DNA from 3 places in the Lysobacter auxotrophicus genome. Region 1 is predicted to be linked to each of the others. Evidence: riboswitches for the same ligand, from Rfam matches in the RefSeq annotation. Region 1 holds a riboswitch; each other region holds the start of a gene.
What was found. A riboswitch is a leader RNA that binds a small molecule or an ion and turns the genes downstream of it on or off. The one in region 1 is predicted to bind cobalamin.

Region 1 (5,381 bases):
CCTCGCGCAGCGCATCATCAACGGCGAAGTGCCCGAAGGCCTTCGCGGCAAGCGCGTGCTCTTGCTCGACATGGGCGCGCTGATCGCGGGCGCGAAATTCCGCGGCGAATTCGAGGAGCGCCTGAAGGCGGTGCTCAACGACCTGGCGAAGAACGAAGGCCAGATCATCCTGTTCATCGACGAACTGCACACGATGGTCGGCGCGGGCAAGGCCGAGGGCGCGATGGACGCCGGCAACATGCTCAAGCCGGCGCTCGCGCGCGGCGAATTGCACTGCATCGGCGCGACGACGCTGGACGAATACCGCCAGTACATCGAGAAGGATGCCGCGCTGGAGCGCCGCTTCCAGAAGGTGTTCGTCGGCGAGCCGAGCGTGGAGGACACCATCGCGATCCTGCGCGGTTTGAAGGAAAAGTACGCGGTGCACCACGGCGTGGAGATCACCGATCCGGCCATCGTCGCCGCCGCCACGCTGTCGAACCGCTACATCAGCGATCGCCAGTTGCCCGACAAGGCCATCGACCTGATGGACGAGGCCGCTTCGCGCATCCGCATGGAGATCGACTCCAAGCCGGAGGAACTCGACCGCAAGGAGCGCCGGCTGATCCAGCTCAAGATCCAGCGCGAGGCGCTGAAGAAGGAGAAGGACGCCGAGTCGAAACAGCGCCTGGCCGATCTGGAAGAAGAGATCGCGCGCCTGGAGCGCGAGTTCAACGACCTGGAGGAAGTGTGGAAGGCCGAAAAGGCCACGTTGCAGGGCGCGACGAAGATCAAGGAGCAGATCGAGCAGGCCAAGCTCGAGCTGGAATCCGCGCAACGCCGGCAGGATTTCGCGAAGATGAGCGAGATCCAGTACGGCACGCTGCCCGAACTCGACAAGCAGTTGCGCGCCGCGCAGGAGGCCGAAACCAGGGGCTTCACGCTGCTCCAGGACAAGGTCACGGCGGAGGAAATCGCCGAGGTCGTCGCGCGCTGGACGGGCATTCCGGTCAGCAAGATGCTTGAAGGCGAGCGCGAGAAGCTGCTTCGCATGGAAGAGCAGCTGCACACGCGCGTGGTCGGCCAGGAAGAGGCGATCAAGGTCGTGTCCGATGCGGTGCGTCGTTCGCGCGCGGGCCTGTCCGATCCGAACCGGCCGTCGGGCTCGTTCCTGTTCCTCGGCCCCACGGGCGTGGGCAAGACCGAGCTGTGCAAGGCGCTCGCGGAATTCCTGTTCGATTCGTCCGACGCGATGGTGCGCATCGACATGAGCGAGTTCATGGAGAAGCACTCGGTGAGCCGTCTCGTCGGCGCGCCTCCGGGCTACGTCGGCTATGAGGAAGGTGGTTACCTCACGGAAGCCGTGCGCCGTCGTCCGTACAGCGTGATCCTGCTGGACGAAGTCGAAAAGGCGCATCCGGACGTGTTCAACATCCTGCTGCAGGTGCTGGACGACGGACGCCTCACCGACGGCCAGGGACGCACGGTCGACTTCCGCAACACCGTCATCGTGATGACGTCGAACCTGGGCTCGCATCAGATCCAGGAGATGTCCGGCGACGATTCGCCGCAGGCGTACATGCAGATGAAGGCGGCGGTGATGGGCGTGGTGCAGGCGCATTTCCGTCCGGAGTTCATCAATCGCCTCGACGACATCGTCGTGTTCCATCCGCTGGACAAGCAGCAGATCCGCCAGATCGCGCGCATCCAGCTCAACGGGCTGGAGAAGCGCCTGTCCGAGCGCGGGCTGAAACTCGTGCTGTCGGATGACGCGCTCGCACTGCTGGGCAACGTCGGCTTCGATCCGGTGTACGGCGCGCGTCCGCTCAAGCGCGCGATCCAGCAACAGCTGGAAAACCCGCTCGCATCGAAGATCCTCGCCGGCGAATTCGCCAGCGGCGATACGGTGCACGTGGAAGCGCAGGGCGGGCAGCTGGTGTTCCGCAAGGCGTAAGCCTCGACCCGCGTGCCGGTTCGCCGGCAACGCTTCAACACATGCGGATGGCGACGGCCATGACCTGGATCGGGTCATGGCCGTCGCGCTTATGGCCAATGGCCATGATCGGACGCCCTTCCGCTTCGCCGCGCTGCTGTTAAGATGCCCCCGCCCAAGGTGACCGCCGGCGTGTCCGGTGGTTGAAACGGGAATCCGGTGCGCCCTTCGTGCTCGTCACGCGCGGCAATTCCGGAGCTGCCCCCGCAACGGTAGGCGAGACAAGGTTCCGCACACAGCCACTGTGCTCACGCATGGGAAGGCGCGGACCGGAAGCGCAGGAATTCCTGCCTTCACTCGCGAGCCCGGAGACCGGCCATGGTGCGACGTGACATGCGGTGGGCGATGTCATGCGGCGCAGGGCCTTTCGTGCGCCGCCATCACTCCCTCCTTCCGCCTGTCCTTTCCAACGTTCCCGCGCGGGCAGGCGCGGTCAAGGAGTGTGTTCGTGCATCCGCATCACCGGTTGTTCCGCCGCCGTGCGCTGGCGGTTTCCCTGTTTTCTTGCGTGTTTTCCGCGGCCCCGGCGTTCGCCGACGACGCCGCCACCGATCTGGACCAGATCGTCGTTACCGCCACGCGCACCGCGCAGACGCAGGACCAGGCGCTCGCCGCGATCACCGTGATCGACCGCGCGGAAATCGAGCGCCTCCAGCCCGCCTCGTTGCCGGCGCTCCTCACCGGGCGCGCGGGCATCTCGATCGCCAACAACGGCGGCGTCGGCAAGTCCACGTCGCTGTTCCTGCGCGGCACGGAATCCGATCACGTGCTGGTGCTGGTCGATGGCGTGAAGATCGGTTCGGCGACGAGCGGTGGTGCGTCGCTGCAGGACATTCCGGTCGAACAGATCGAGCGCGTCGAAATCGTGCGCGGTCCGTTCTCCAGCCTTTACGGTTCGGAGGCGATCGGCGGTGTGATCCAGGTGTTCACGCGACGTCCGGCCGGCGCGTTCTCGCCGAACGCCAGCGCCGCCATCGGGAGCGAGAATACGCAGCGCGTCGCCGCGGGCGTGAGTGGCAGCGCCGCGGATTCGCGCGGCTGGTACGTCGTCAACGCCGCGCATGAGAACACCGACGGCATCAACGCGTATCGCGGCACGCGCAACTTCGATCCGGACAAGGACGGCTATCGAAACGACTCGCTGACCGTGCAGGGCGGCTACCGCTTCAGCGAGCGGTGGGACGCCGATCTGCGCGCGTTCCGCGCCGAAGGTCGCAACGAGTACGACGGCAGCGTCAACAACGAAGCCGACACGGTGCAGCAGGTCGTCGGCGGCCGCGTGCGCTACGTGCCAGGCGCGCGCGTGAAACTGACGGCGGGCCTCGGCACGAGCGCGGACCTCAGCGAGAACTTCCTCGACGGCGTGTATTCCTCGACGTTCGACACGCGCCGCGAATTGGGTTCGTTGCAGGCCGATATCGGCATCGCGACGGGCCTGCTCACGCTCGGTTTCGACTGGCTCGGCGACAAGGTGCAAAGCAATACCGATTACGCGCGCGATCGTCGCATCAACCGCGGCGTGTTCGGCCAGTGGCAGCAGGCGTTCGGCGCGCAGTCGGTGCAGGCCAGCGTGCGTCGCGACGACGACAGCCAGTTCGGCGGCGAGACCACCGGCAGCGTGCTGTGGGGTTGGGACGTCACCGACGCGCTGCGCCTCGGCGCGAGCTACGGCACCGCATTCAAGGCGCCGACGTTCAACGAACTCTACTTCCCGGGCTACGGCAATCCGGCGCTCGGGCCGGAAACCTCGCGCAGCGTCGAGCTGAGCCTGCGCGGCGAACACGGCTGGGGCACGTGGTCGCTCAACGCGTTCGAAACGAAGATCGACGACCTGATCGCGTTCGACTCGTCGCTGGGCGACACGGGCGGACCGAACAACATCGATCGCGCCCGGATTCGCGGTGTCGAAGCCGTTGCCGGCACGACGTGGCTGGACTGGAACCTGCGCGCGAGCCTGACCTGGCTCGACCCGGTGAACGACGGCGACAACGCCAGCCACGGCAACGTGCTGCCGCGTCGTGCGAAGCAGTCGGGGCGCGTCGATGCCGATCGCCGCTTCGGACGTTTCAGCGTCGGCGCGAGCGTCACCGGCGCGGGCGAGCGCTACGACAACCTCACCAACACCACGCGCCTGGCCGGCTACGGCCTTACGGATCTGCGCGCCGGCTTCGCCTTCACCGAAGCGTGGAGCGTGCAGGCCTCGCTCAACAACGCGTTCGACAAACGCTACGAAACCGCCGCGCTCTACAACCAGCCCGGACGCACGTGGCTGGTGACGGTGCGCTACCAGCCCGCCGCGCGCTGACGGGCATCACTGCTGCGAGGTCGTCGATGAAATCCCTTCCACGCAACGCCAACCTGGGCCTGTTCGCCGCATTCGCGGCGTTGATGGTCGCCACGCGCTTCCATCATTTCGGCGACGTGCTGCACCTGCCGGACGCGTCGATGTCGCTGTTCTTCCTCGGCGGCCTGTACCTGCGCAGGCACTGGCAGTTCGCGGCTTTCGTCGTGCTTGCGGTGGCGATCGACCGGATCGCGATCGAACGCGCCGGCGTCAGCGATTTCTGCGTGACGCCGGCGTACTCGTTCCTGCTGCCCGCGTACGGCGTGCTCTGGTACGGCGGACGCCTCTACGCCGATCGTATGGGCACGCACTGGCGCTCGATCATCACGGCCTGCGGCCTGGCGTTCGTTGCCGCCACGGTGTCCTTCGCCATTTCGAACGGCGCGTTCTATTGGCTCGGCGGCCGCTACGAAGACCCGAACGTCGCGCAATACCTCGCGCGCGCGTGGCAGTGGGGACCGCTGTTCGTCCGCACGACGATCGCCTACGTGTTCGTCGCGCTGGCGGTGCACTGGATCGCGGCGTCGGCCCTTTCGATCCGCGCCGACCGCAGTTCCCCGAATCGATGAACGGAGACCACGCCATGTCCGCCATGCCCGCACTTTCCGAACGCGCGCTTCCGATCGCGTCCACGCGCACGCAGATCCTCGTCGCCGGCGCGCTCGCCGCGCTCATGATCGCCACGCGCGGTCAGCACTTCGCCAGCGTGAACGCACTGCCGAGCGCGTCGTGGGCGGTGTTCTTCCTTGCGGGTGCACTGTTGCGGCCGATGTGGGCGCTGCCGGCGTTCTTCGTGCTGTCGTCGCTGCTGGATTTCGCCAGCCTGGCCACCGGCACGATCACCGACTGGTGCCTGTCGCCCGCGTACTGGGCGGTCGCGCTCGCCTACGCGACGCTGTGGCTGGGCGGCACGTGGTATGCGCGCGGCCATCGGGATGCCTGGAGCGCGGTGCCGCGACTGGCGCTGGTGCTGGGGGTTTCGGCGAGCGTCGCGTACCTGATCTCGAAGGGCGGCTTCTATTTCTTTTCGGGCCGCTATCCCGACGCGACGCTGGCCGGTTTCCT
Region 2 (5,381 bases), 1.3 Mb from region 1:
CATCGCGCTGCAGGCCCGCCTGCGGGACGAGGTAGGAGTTCGGCTGGATGCCGAGCGTCGCCTGCAGAGTCACGAAGGTGCCCGGCAGCAGGTTCTTCTCCGGATTCGGGATCAGCGCGCGCAGCGCGATCGCGCCGGTGGTCGGATCGACCACGTCGCCGGAGAAGTCCAGCTTGCCCGGATGCTCGTACGGCGTGCCGTCGGGCAGGATCACCTGCACCTTCGCGTCGCCGGCGATCGACTGCGCGCGGCGCACCTGCTCCAGCTCGCTGACGCTGAGGGAGAAGTTCACGTACAGCTGGTCGATCTGGTCGACGGTGGTGAGCAGCGTCGCCGTGCCCTGGCCGACGAGCGCGCCTTCGGTGACCTGCTGCTGGTTCGCGCGGCCGCTGATCGGCGCGGTGACCGTCGCGTAGCCCAGGTTGATGCGGGCGTTGGCGAGCGCGGCCTCGGCCTGCTTCACCGACGCACCGGCGCTGCGCTCGGCGGCGAGCGCGTTGTCCAGGTCGGACTGCGAGACGAACTTGTCCGGCGCGAGGCGACGCGCGCGGTCGGCGGCGGCCTTCGAGTTGGCGTAGTTGGCCTGCGCGGAGGCGAGCGACGCCTGCGCCTGGCCCACTTCGGCCTGCAGGGGTGCGGGATCGATCAGGAACAGCACCTGGCCGGCCTTCACGTCGCTGCCTTCCTCGTACACGCGGCGCTGGAGCACGCCCGGCACGCGGGCGCGCACGTCGGCGCTGCGGAACGCGGCCAGGCGGCCCACCAGATCCTTCTGCAACGGCACGTCGCCCGGCTGCACCTTGACCACGCCGACTTCCGGCGGCGGCATGCCGCCACCGGGCTGGGCTTGATCCTTGCCGACGCAGGCGGACAGTGCGAGGGCCAACGCGGCGGCGATCGCCACCGTGCGCGGGTTCTTGACCATGGGGGAAGACTCCAGTTCCTTCATTACGAGCGTAGAAGCCCGGATGGGTTCGAATTCCTATACCGCTCAGTCTAGCATTCGCCGGGAGCGGCCCATCTCCCATTGGTCACGCCTATCGACGATCAGGCCGTTTGCAGCAAAGACCGCAGTTGTGCGGGATCGGGCTTCTCGCGGAACGGAAGCCGTCCCCAGCACGCCACCGGGAGCCGCTGCCTGAGCAGCTCGAAGTTGTCGTCGGCGCGGGCCATCGCCGGGTCGATGTCGTTGGCGATCCAGCCCGCCAGGTGCAGCCCGTCGTGTTCTATCGCACGTGCGGTCAGGCGCGCGTGGTTGATGCAGCCCAGCCGCAGGCCCACGACCATCACCACCGGCAGGTCCAGCGCGCGCACGAGGTCGGCCTGATCGAGGTCCGACGACAGCGGCGCGGCCCAGCCGCCCACGCCTTCCACCACCACCGCGTCGGCCTGGGCATGCAGGCGCTGGAACGCGGACACGATGGGCGCAAGGGTAACGCGAATGCCGGCGTCGGCGGCCGCCAGTTCCGGTGCCAGCGGATTGGGCAGCGCGAGCGGATTGACCTCGTCGTAAGCCGGTCGCGGATCGCTCGCCGCCTGCAGCGCGAGCGCGTCCTCGTTGCGCCAGCCCTCCGGCGTGGACTCGCAACCGCTCGCGAGCGGCTTCATGCCCACCGCACGCAGCCCGCGCGCACGCAACGCGTGCAGCAGCGTCGCGCTGGCGAGCGATTTGCCGATGCCGGTGTCGGTGCCGGTGACGAACCAGCCGCGATTCATCGCGATGCCCCGGGCTGGCGCCGGCGGTTGCGGCGATGGCGGACGGCCCCATCTACACTGGCATCTGAGGCACTATGCGACGGCAGGAACGAGGCGATCATGTTCACCAGCGAAAGTCTAAGCGGCAGCAAGCCGGAACAGTACGAACAGCTGCTTGCGCAGGCACGGGCGCTGGTGCACGGCGAGCGCGATCGCATCGCCAACGCCGCCAACCTGTCGGCGCTGGTCTACCACGCGCTGCCGCAGCTCAACTGGGCGGGATTCTATTTCTTCGACGGCACCGAACTGGTCGTCGGCCCGTTCCAGGGCCTGCCGGCCTGCGTGCGCATCCCGCTGGACAAGGGCGTGTGCGGCGCCGCGGCGTCCTCGCGCCAGACCCAGCGCATCGCCGACGTGCATGCCTTCCCCGGCCACATCGCCTGCGACTCGGCGTCCAACTCCGAACTGGTCGTCCCGCTGGTCTCGTCGAAGGGCGAACTGATCGGCGTGTTCGACCTCGACAGTCCGGTTCAGGATCGTTTCGACGTTGAAGACCAGCACGGCCTGGAGGCGATCGCGCGGGCATTCGTGGAGTCACTGGAATGACGGACAAGCTCGACCCGAAGCAGGCCGACAAACTGCGCAACATCGGCCCCAAGTCCGCCGCCTGGCTGCGCCAGGTCGGGCTGCGCACGCGCGAGGACTTGGCCGCGGCGGGCACGGTGGAAGCGTTCATGCGCGTCAAGCGCGCGGGCTTCAAGCCGACGTTGAACCTGCTGTACGCCATCGAGGGCGCGCTGCAGGACTGCCACTGGCAGGAAATCTCCGACGAGCGCCGCAGCGAGTTGATCCTCGCCGCCGACGCCGCCACCGCACTGCTTCCGCCGCCGCGCTACAAGCCGGCCGCCGCGCCCGTCACCACCACGCAGATGGCGCGCGAGGAAGACACGATGCCGGTGCCGACGCTGTTCGACGAGCCAGCGGATCGGGACTGAGCGCAACGCGCCGGCCTTCAAGCTCCTTCCCCGGCGAATGCCGGGATTCGCCACGGAAGCGCAACCTGCAGCACCGCAGCAGTCGTTTGCCGCGCTCGCTCCGTTGCCCCTCACCCCAACCCCTCCGTTGGGAGAGGGGCGACAGCGCACGCGAGCTTCCAGAAGTCCCAATCAAGCACAACCCGAAAATGCCGTAGACTTCGCCCCGCTTCGAGGTGACCCGGCGGCGTTGCGCCCACGGGTTGAAACGGGAAGCCGGTGACGCCGCACGCGGCCATTCCGGCACTGCCCCCGCAACGGTAAGCGAACGTGGATCCACCCGGATCCGGGCTCGGCACACCGCCACTGTGCGCACGCACGGGAAGGCGCCGCAGCCGGAGGACACCCGTCCTCGTTCGCAAGTCCGGAGACCGGCCCCGCAGCATGGACCGCCTGGCGACAGGACGGACCACCCCTGGTTGCGATGCGGAGGGCGTCGCGGCGGCGACGTCGGCGCCCCGCGCCACGTGTGCAGCCTCGATTCTCCCGGCAACCGTTCCCTTTGCCGTTGGCGCGATCCCGCGCCGGAGAACCCCGATGTCCTTCCGCAGCACCGTCCACGTCCATGCGCTCGCCTTCGCCTGCGCGCTCGCCCTGCCCAGCCTCGCGCATGCCGCGCCGCAGGCCACCGACCTGGACGAAGTCGTCGTCACCGCCAACCGCACCGCCGTCACCGTCAACGACGCGCTCGCGCCGGTGGAAGTGATCGACGCCGAACAGATCCGCCGCAGCCAGGCGCGTTCGCTGCCCGACCTGCTGCGCGGCCGCGCCGGCATTTCGCTGTCCAACCAGGGCGGCGCCGGCAAGCTCACCACGCTCTTCCTGCGCGGCGCGGAGTCCGACCACGTGCTCGTGCTCGTCGACGGCATCCGCATCGGGTCGGCGACCTCGGGGCTCGCCTCGCTCCAGGACCTGCCGGTGGACCTGATCGATCGCGTGGAAATCGTGCGCGGCCCGCGTTCGAGCCTCTACGGCGCCGACGCCATCGGCGGTGTCATCCAGGTGTTCACGCGCCGCGACCGCGAAGGCTTCGCGCCGCGCGTCACCGTCGGCGGCGGGTCCAACGGGCTCAACGAATTCGCCACCGGCTTCGGCGGCCGCAGCGGTCGCACGTGGTTCGGCGCGGACTACTCGCACAGCCACACGCAGGGCATCAACGCGTGCCGCGGCTATTTCGACCCGGTGACCTTCGACGGCGCCGGCTGCTTCATCGCCACCGATTCGCAGCCCGATCGCGACGGCTACACGCGCGACTCGCTGTCGGTGCGCGGCGGCATTCAGTTCAACGAACAGTGGAGCCTGGAAGGCCACGGCCTGCGCAACGAAGGCGACAACGAATTCGACGGCGACTTCACCGATCGCGCGAAGACCGTGCAGCAGGTCGTCGGCGGCAAGCTGCGCTGGCACCCGAACGACCGCGTCGACCTGCACCTCACCGCGGGCCGCAACATCGATGCGTCGGACAACTACCTCGGCGACACCTACCTCGACTACTTCAGCACCTACCGCGACAGCGCGACCTTGCAGGGCGATTTTGGCCTGGCCGAGAAGCACCTGCTCAGCGTCGGCCTGGACTGGCTGGACGACAGCGTGAGCAGCACCACGCCGTACGACGAGCTCTCGCGCAACAACAAGGCGGCCTTCGTGCAGTACCAGGGCCGCATGGGCGCGCAGTCGCTGGAGGCCAGCGTGCGTCGCGACGACAACGCGCAGTTCGGCGGACACACCACCGGCAGCGCGGCATGGGGCATCGAATTCGCGCAGAACTGGCGCATCACCGCCGGCTACGGCAGCGCGTTCAAGGCGCCGACGTTCAACGAGCTGTACTACCCGTTCTTCGGCAACGCCGACCTGCGCCCGGAAGACTCCGAAACCTGGGAACTCGGCGTCGCCTGGCGCGGCGATACCTTCAACGTGCGCCTGGACACCTTCGACACCGACGTCGACGACCTGATCGCGTTCGACGCCGCCATCAGCCTGCCGAACAATGTCGAGCGCGCGCGCATGCGCGGTGCGGAGCTCGGCGTGGACACGACCGTGGCCGAGTGGACCATAAACGGCGCCATCAGTTATCTGGATACCGAGAACCGCAGCGGCTTCTACGAAGGCAACGACCTAGCGCGTCGCGCGAAGAACAGCGCGCGCATCGACGTGGACCGCGCGTTCGGCAAGTTCCGCGTCGGCGCCACGGCGGTGGGCGAAGGCTCGCGTTTCGACGACGTCGCCAACACGCGACGCCTCGGCGGATACGGCACGCTCGACCTGCGCGCCGAGTACGCGATCACCTCGTCGCTGACGCTGCAGGCCCGCGTGGCGAACGTGTTCGACCGCGATTACGAAACCGTCGCGTTCTACAACCAGGCTGGACGGGAGTGGTTCCTCACGCTGCGCTATGCGCCCGTGAACTGAGTGCTCCGCATGAACCCTTCCCCGCATGGGAAGGGTTCATCCCGCGACGCGGCGATCACGACCGCGTCGCGATCCTAGCCTTCCGTTCCCACGCGCGCGCGACGTGAAAGGCCACGCTCTCCTCATCGTCGACATGATCAATGCCCTCGATTTCCCCGATGGCGACAAACTGTTGAGCACGGCACTACCCGCCGCGCGCAACATCGCGCGCTTGAAGCAGCGGTTGAAGCCGCGCGGCGTGCC
Region 3 (5,381 bases), 1.6 Mb from region 1:
TCATCGAGTGCGGGTCCAGAGAACCCAGCGACGCTAGCACAGCTGCCTGCAGTTTCGGATCGACCGCTTCCGCACCTTCGCCATACCGCATCGCACGCGGCGAAGTGGTCTGAAAAAACCCGCCCGAAAGCAGACCACCGACGCCCGCGAGACCGCGTAGGCGCGGTCGCGGGCCCGATGTTGCGCGGGATGCGCGCGTCAGGCCGCGAGCAGCGCCGGCAGTTCGTCCGGTGTGGACGCCAGGTGAAGCGCGCCGGCCTCGCGCAGTTCGGCCTCGCCGCCGAAGCCCCACAGCACGCCGATGTTGCGCATGCCGTGGTGGCGCGCGCCCTCGATGTCCATGCGGCGGTCGCCGATCATCCAGCACGCGTCCGCATCCAGTTCGAACCGGCGCAGCGCCTCGGCGATGAGCTGGTCCTTGTGGCTGATGCGGCCGTCGAGCGTGGCGCCGACGACATCGTCGAAACGGTGCCCGAACGGCAGGTGGTCGACGATCTTGCGCGCGTGCGGCTCGTTCTTCGCGGTGACCACGGCCAGGCGATGGCCGGCCGCGTGCAGCGCTTCGATCGTCTCGCCGATGCCGGCGTAGACCTCGTGCTCGGCCCAGCCGTGCGTCTCGAAGCGGTCGCGGTAATGCAGCACGGCCTGTTCGACCTTCGCATCGTCGTTGAGCAGCGGGCCGAAGCTGGTGCGCAGCGCGGGGCCGATCCAGCGGCGCAGTTCCTCGTGCGGCGGAACCGGCAGCCCCATCTGCACCATCGCGTGCTCGACGCAACGCGTGATGCCGACGGCCGAATCGATGAGCGTGCCGTCCATGTCGAAGAAGAGCGTGGTCATGTGTCACCGAACGTATTCAATCAAGGCCGTCATCCCGGCGAACGCCGGGACCCAGGCCATCAGGATTTCAGCGGTGAGGGCCTGGGCCCCGGCCTTCGCCGGGGTGACGACGGACTCTGAGCTGTTACGAGGCGCGCGCCTTCAGCGCCGTCACCGCCGGCAGCTCCTTGCCTTCCAGGAATTCCAGGAACGCGCCGCCACCGGTGGAGATGTACGACACGTCGTCCTCGATGCCGTACTTGTCCACCGCCGCGAGCGTGTCGCCGCCGCCGGCGATCGAGAACGCATTCGACGCGGCGATCGCACGCGCAAGCGTTTGCGTGCCTTGGCCGAAGGCATCGAACTCGAACACGCCGACCGGGCCGTTCCACACCACGGTGCCGGCGTTCCTGATCAGTTCGGCGTAACGCGCCGCCGTCTGCGGGCCGATGTCGAGGATCATGTCGTCCTCGCCCACCGCATCGACAGCCTTCACGGTCGCCGGTGCATCGGCGGCAAACTTCGGCGCGACAACCACGTCGACCGGCACCGGGATGTCGGCGCCGCGCGCCTTCGCATCGCTCATGATCTTCTTCGCCGTGTCGACGAGGTCCATTTCCACCAGCGACTTGCCCACGCCGTGGCCCATCGCCGCGATGAACGTGTTGGCGATGCCGCCGCCGACGATCAGCTGGTCGACCTTCGACACCAGCGAGGACAGCAGTTCGAGCTTGGTCGACACCTTCGAGCCGGCAACGATCGCCAGCAGCGGGCGCGCCGGGTTATCGAGCGCCTTGGCGAGCGCGTCCAGCTCGGCCATCAGCAGCGGGCCGCCGGCGGCGATCTTCGCGAAGCGGATGGCGCCGTGCGTGGACGCCTGCGCGCGATGCGCCGTGCCGAACGCGTCCATGACGTACACATCGCACAGCGCGGCGTACTTCTTCGACAGGGCTTCATCGTCCTTGCCCTCGCCGACGTTCATGCGGCAGTTCTCCAGCAGCACGAGCTGGCCGGGCTTCACGTCCACGCCATCGACCCAGTCCTTCACCAGCGGCACGTCGATGCCGAGCAGCTCGGACAGGCGCCTGGCTACCGGGGCGAGCGAATCCTCCTGCGTCCACGTGCCTTCCTTCGGGCGGCCCAGGTGCGAGGTCACCATCACGGCGGCGCCCTTCTCCAGCGCCAGCTTCATCGTCGGCAGCGCCGCGGTGATGCGCTGTTCGGACGTGATGCGGCCGGCCTCGATGGGCACGTTCAGGTCTTCGCGGATCAACACGCGCTTGCCTTGGAGGTCGAGGTCGGACATGCGGACGATGGACATCGGTGCTTCCTCTGCTGCCCTTCGGTGGAAGGGTGGGATGGGAGTGGTGGAACGATGCGGCGGCCGGAGCGAACGCGGCCGCGAAGTCGTGCATTGTCCCCTGCCGCTGGCGGTGCCGGCAAATCGCGCGCGGTGTCGATTCTGCGGTTATCCACAAGATTTAGCGTTGACGGATCCGCGCACCCCCACTATGTTGTGGCCGTCGGTGCCGGCCTTCGCAGGCCGGCTTAAAACGGGAAGCTGGTGGAAATCCAGCACTGCCCCGCAGCGGTATGGGAAACGAAGGTGGCCATGGCACTGGGCGACACGCCTGGGAAGCGGCCACCGGTAGGTGATGACGGCGCAGCGCGCCGCTTCGTGTCCTAAGTCCGAAGACCTGCCGACAGCCGCGCGTTGCACACCGCGCGGTGACCGGCCACGGAGTCTTCGGAGGGAAGACGGTCGGTGTCGCTGCACGCGACGGTTCGCGCCGTCGCCCGCCCGCCGTCTCGGGCTGCGCGACACCCCGCATTCACGCTGCGACTCCCGCGCCCGCGTCGTCCTTCGAGGGAAAGGACGGCCAGACGTGCGCCCACGCACTGGAGTCGCCGATGAACACCGTTACGCAAACCGCTGCCGCCACGCCGGCCCGCGAGTCCGCGCGCACGCCCGATGACCGCGCGAGCGACCTCGATCCGGGCTTCGCGCTGACGCCGCCCGCCGCCAACCTCACCATGACGGTGACCAAGCGCAGCGGCCGTCGCGAGCCGGTGGACCTCAACAAGATCGTGCGCGCCGTGACGCGCGCGAGCGAAGGCCTGTTCGCGATCGATCCGATGCGCGTGGCCACGCGCACCATCTCCGGCCTGTACGACGGCGCCAGCACGCGCGAACTGGACGAACTGTCGATCCGCACCGCCGCGCTGCTCACCGCCGAGGAGCCCGAGTACGGCCGCCTCGCCGCGCGCCTGCTCGCCAGCGTGATCGAGAAGGAAGTCGCCGGCAGCGAGATCCACGCGTTCTCGCAATCGGTGCAGCGCGGTCACGAGCTCGGGCTGATCAACGACCGGCTGCTCGCCTTCGTGCAGGCGCACGCGCGCAAGCTCAACGACGCGATCGACAACGCGCACAACCAGCGCTTCGACTACTTCGGCCTGCGCACGCTGTACGACCGCTACCTGCTGCGCCACCCGACCGCGCGCACGGTGATCGAAACGCCGCAGCAGTTCTTCCTGCGCATCGCCTGCGCGCTGAGCGAGGACGTGGGCGAAGCGCTTGCGCTGTACCGCCGCATGGCGCAGCTGGATTACATCCCGTCCTCGCCGACGCTGTTCAACTCCGGCACCACGCACGAGCAGCTGTCGAGCTGCTTCCTGCTCGATTCGCCGGAGGATTCGCTGGAAAGCATCTACAAGCGCTACATGGACGTGGCGAAGCTGTCCAAGTTCAGCGGCGGCATCGGCCTGTCGTACACGCGCATCCGTTCGCGCGGCTCGCTGATCCGTTCGACCAATGGCCTGTCCAACGGCATCGTGCCGTGGCTGAAAACGCTCGATGCCTCGGTGGCCGCGGTGAACCAGGGCGGCAAGCGCAAGGGCGCGGCGTGCGTGTACCTGGAACCGTGGCACGCGGACGTCGAGGAATTCCTCGAACTGCGCGACAACACCGGCGACGAGGCGCGCCGCACGCACAACCTCAACCTGGCGAACTGGATTCCCGACGAATTCATGCGCCGCGTGGAGGGCGATGGCGAATGGTCGCTGTTCGACCCGGCGAAGGTGCCGCAGCTCACCGACCTGTGGGGCGAGGCCTTCGAACGCGCGTATCGCGCCGCCGAAGCGGCCGGCCTGGCGACGCGGCAGGTGAAGGCGCGCGACCTGTACGCGCGGATGATGCGCACGCTCGCGCAGACCGGCAACGGCTGGATGAACTTCAAGGACAAGTCCAACCGCGCGTGCAACCAGACGCTTCGCGACGGCAACGTCGTGCACCTGTCGAACCTGTGCACCGAAATCCTCGAAGTCACCTCGCAGGACGAAACCGCGGTGTGCAACCTGGGTTCGATCAACCTGTCGCACCACGTCGAGGTGTTCGCCGACGGCCCGCTGCATGGCGATGCCGGGCGTTTCGACTTCGACAAGCTCGCCGAAACCGTGCGCCTTGCGGTGCGCCAGCTCGATCGCGTGATCGACCTGAACTTCTACCCGATCGAAACCGCACGTCGCGCGAACCTGAAATGGCGCCCGGTGGGCCTGGGCGTGATGGGCCTGCAGGACGTGTTCTTCAAGCTGCGCCTGCCGTTCGATTCCGATGCGGCGCGCGCGCTGTCGGCGCGCATCGCCGAAGCGATCTACTTCCACGCGCTGTCGGCCTCGAACGAACTGGCGATGGAACGCGGCCGCCATCCGGGATTCGACGACACGCGCGCGGCGCAGGGCGAGTTGCAGTTCGACGCATGGGGCGTGACGCCCGAGGACGGCGAACGCTGGGACGGGCTACGCGCCCGCATCCGCGAACACGGCCTGCGCAATTCGCTGCTGGTCGCCATCGCGCCGACGGCGACGATCGCATCGATCGCCGGCTGCTACGAATGCATCGAACCGCAGGTGTCGAACCTGTTCAAGCGCGAAACGCTGTCGGGCGATTTCCTCGTGGTGAACCGTTACCTCGTCGAGGAACTGAAATCGCTCGGCCTGTGGACACCGGAACTGCGCGACCGGATCAAGATGTCGGAAGGTTCGATCCAGGGCATCGACGCGATTCCCGAATCGCTGCGCGCGGTCTATCGCACCTCGTGGGAACTGCCGATGCGTTCGCTCATCGACATGGCCGCCGACCGCGGCGCCTTCATCGACCAGAGCCAGTCGCTGAATCTGTTCATCGAAAGCCCGAACATCGGCCAGCTGTCATCGATGTACATGTACGCGTGGAAGAAGGGGCTCAAGACGACGTACTACCTGCGCTCGCGACCGGCGACGAAGATCGCGAAGGCGACGGTCGGTTCGACCACGGCGCAGGCGCCGAAGCCCGAAGTCGCGCCGGCGGATGCCGTCGCGTGTTCGCTGGAAAACCCCGAGTCGTGCGAAGCCTGCCAATGATCTGAACCCCTCCCCCGCACGCGGGAGAGGGGTTGGGGTGAGGGCGACCTGCTGCCCTCATCCGCCCTGCCGGGCACCTTCTCCCGCAAGCGGGAGAAGGGTTTTCACCTGCAAGGCGTGACAGACATCAAAGCCCCTCTCCCGCCTGCGGGAGAGGGGTTGGGGTG

Region 2: another riboswitch for cobalamin. It lies ahead of btuB (TonB-dependent vitamin B12 receptor); the one in region 1 lies ahead of btuB (TonB-dependent vitamin B12 receptor).
Region 3: another riboswitch for cobalamin. It lies ahead of LA521A_RS15785 (ribonucleoside-diphosphate reductase subunit alpha); the one in region 1 lies ahead of btuB (TonB-dependent vitamin B12 receptor).

What each region holds. Positions count from the first base shown of each region.
Region 1 is NZ_AP027041.1:883,712-889,092, forward strand. It holds gene clpB (ATP-dependent chaperone ClpB) at 1-1,933, shown strand, start outside; cobalamin riboswitch at 2,074-2,307, shown strand; gene btuB (TonB-dependent vitamin B12 receptor) at 2,421-4,277, shown strand; gene LA521A_RS03915 (hypothetical protein) at 4,304-4,885, shown strand; gene LA521A_RS03920 (hypothetical protein) at 4,990-5,381, shown strand, end outside.
Region 2 is NZ_AP027041.1:3,767,524-3,772,904, forward strand. It holds gene LA521A_RS17140 (efflux RND transporter periplasmic adaptor subunit) at 1-925, opposite strand, end outside; gene bioD (dethiobiotin synthase) at 1,048-1,716, opposite strand; gene LA521A_RS17150 (free L-methionine (R)-S-oxide reductase MsrC) at 1,816-2,301, shown strand; gene LA521A_RS17155 (TfoX/Sxy family protein) at 2,298-2,690, shown strand; cobalamin riboswitch at 2,887-3,123, shown strand; gene btuB (TonB-dependent vitamin B12 receptor) at 3,267-5,138, shown strand; gene LA521A_RS17165 (cysteine hydrolase family protein) at 5,242-5,381, shown strand, end outside.
Region 3 is NZ_AP027041.1:3,474,670-3,480,050, forward strand. It holds gene pyk (pyruvate kinase) at 1-4, opposite strand, end outside; gene LA521A_RS15775 (HAD hydrolase-like protein) at 199-837, opposite strand; gene LA521A_RS15780 (phosphoglycerate kinase) at 962-2,137, opposite strand; cobalamin riboswitch at 2,324-2,535, shown strand; gene LA521A_RS15785 (ribonucleoside-diphosphate reductase subunit alpha) at 2,851-5,214, shown strand.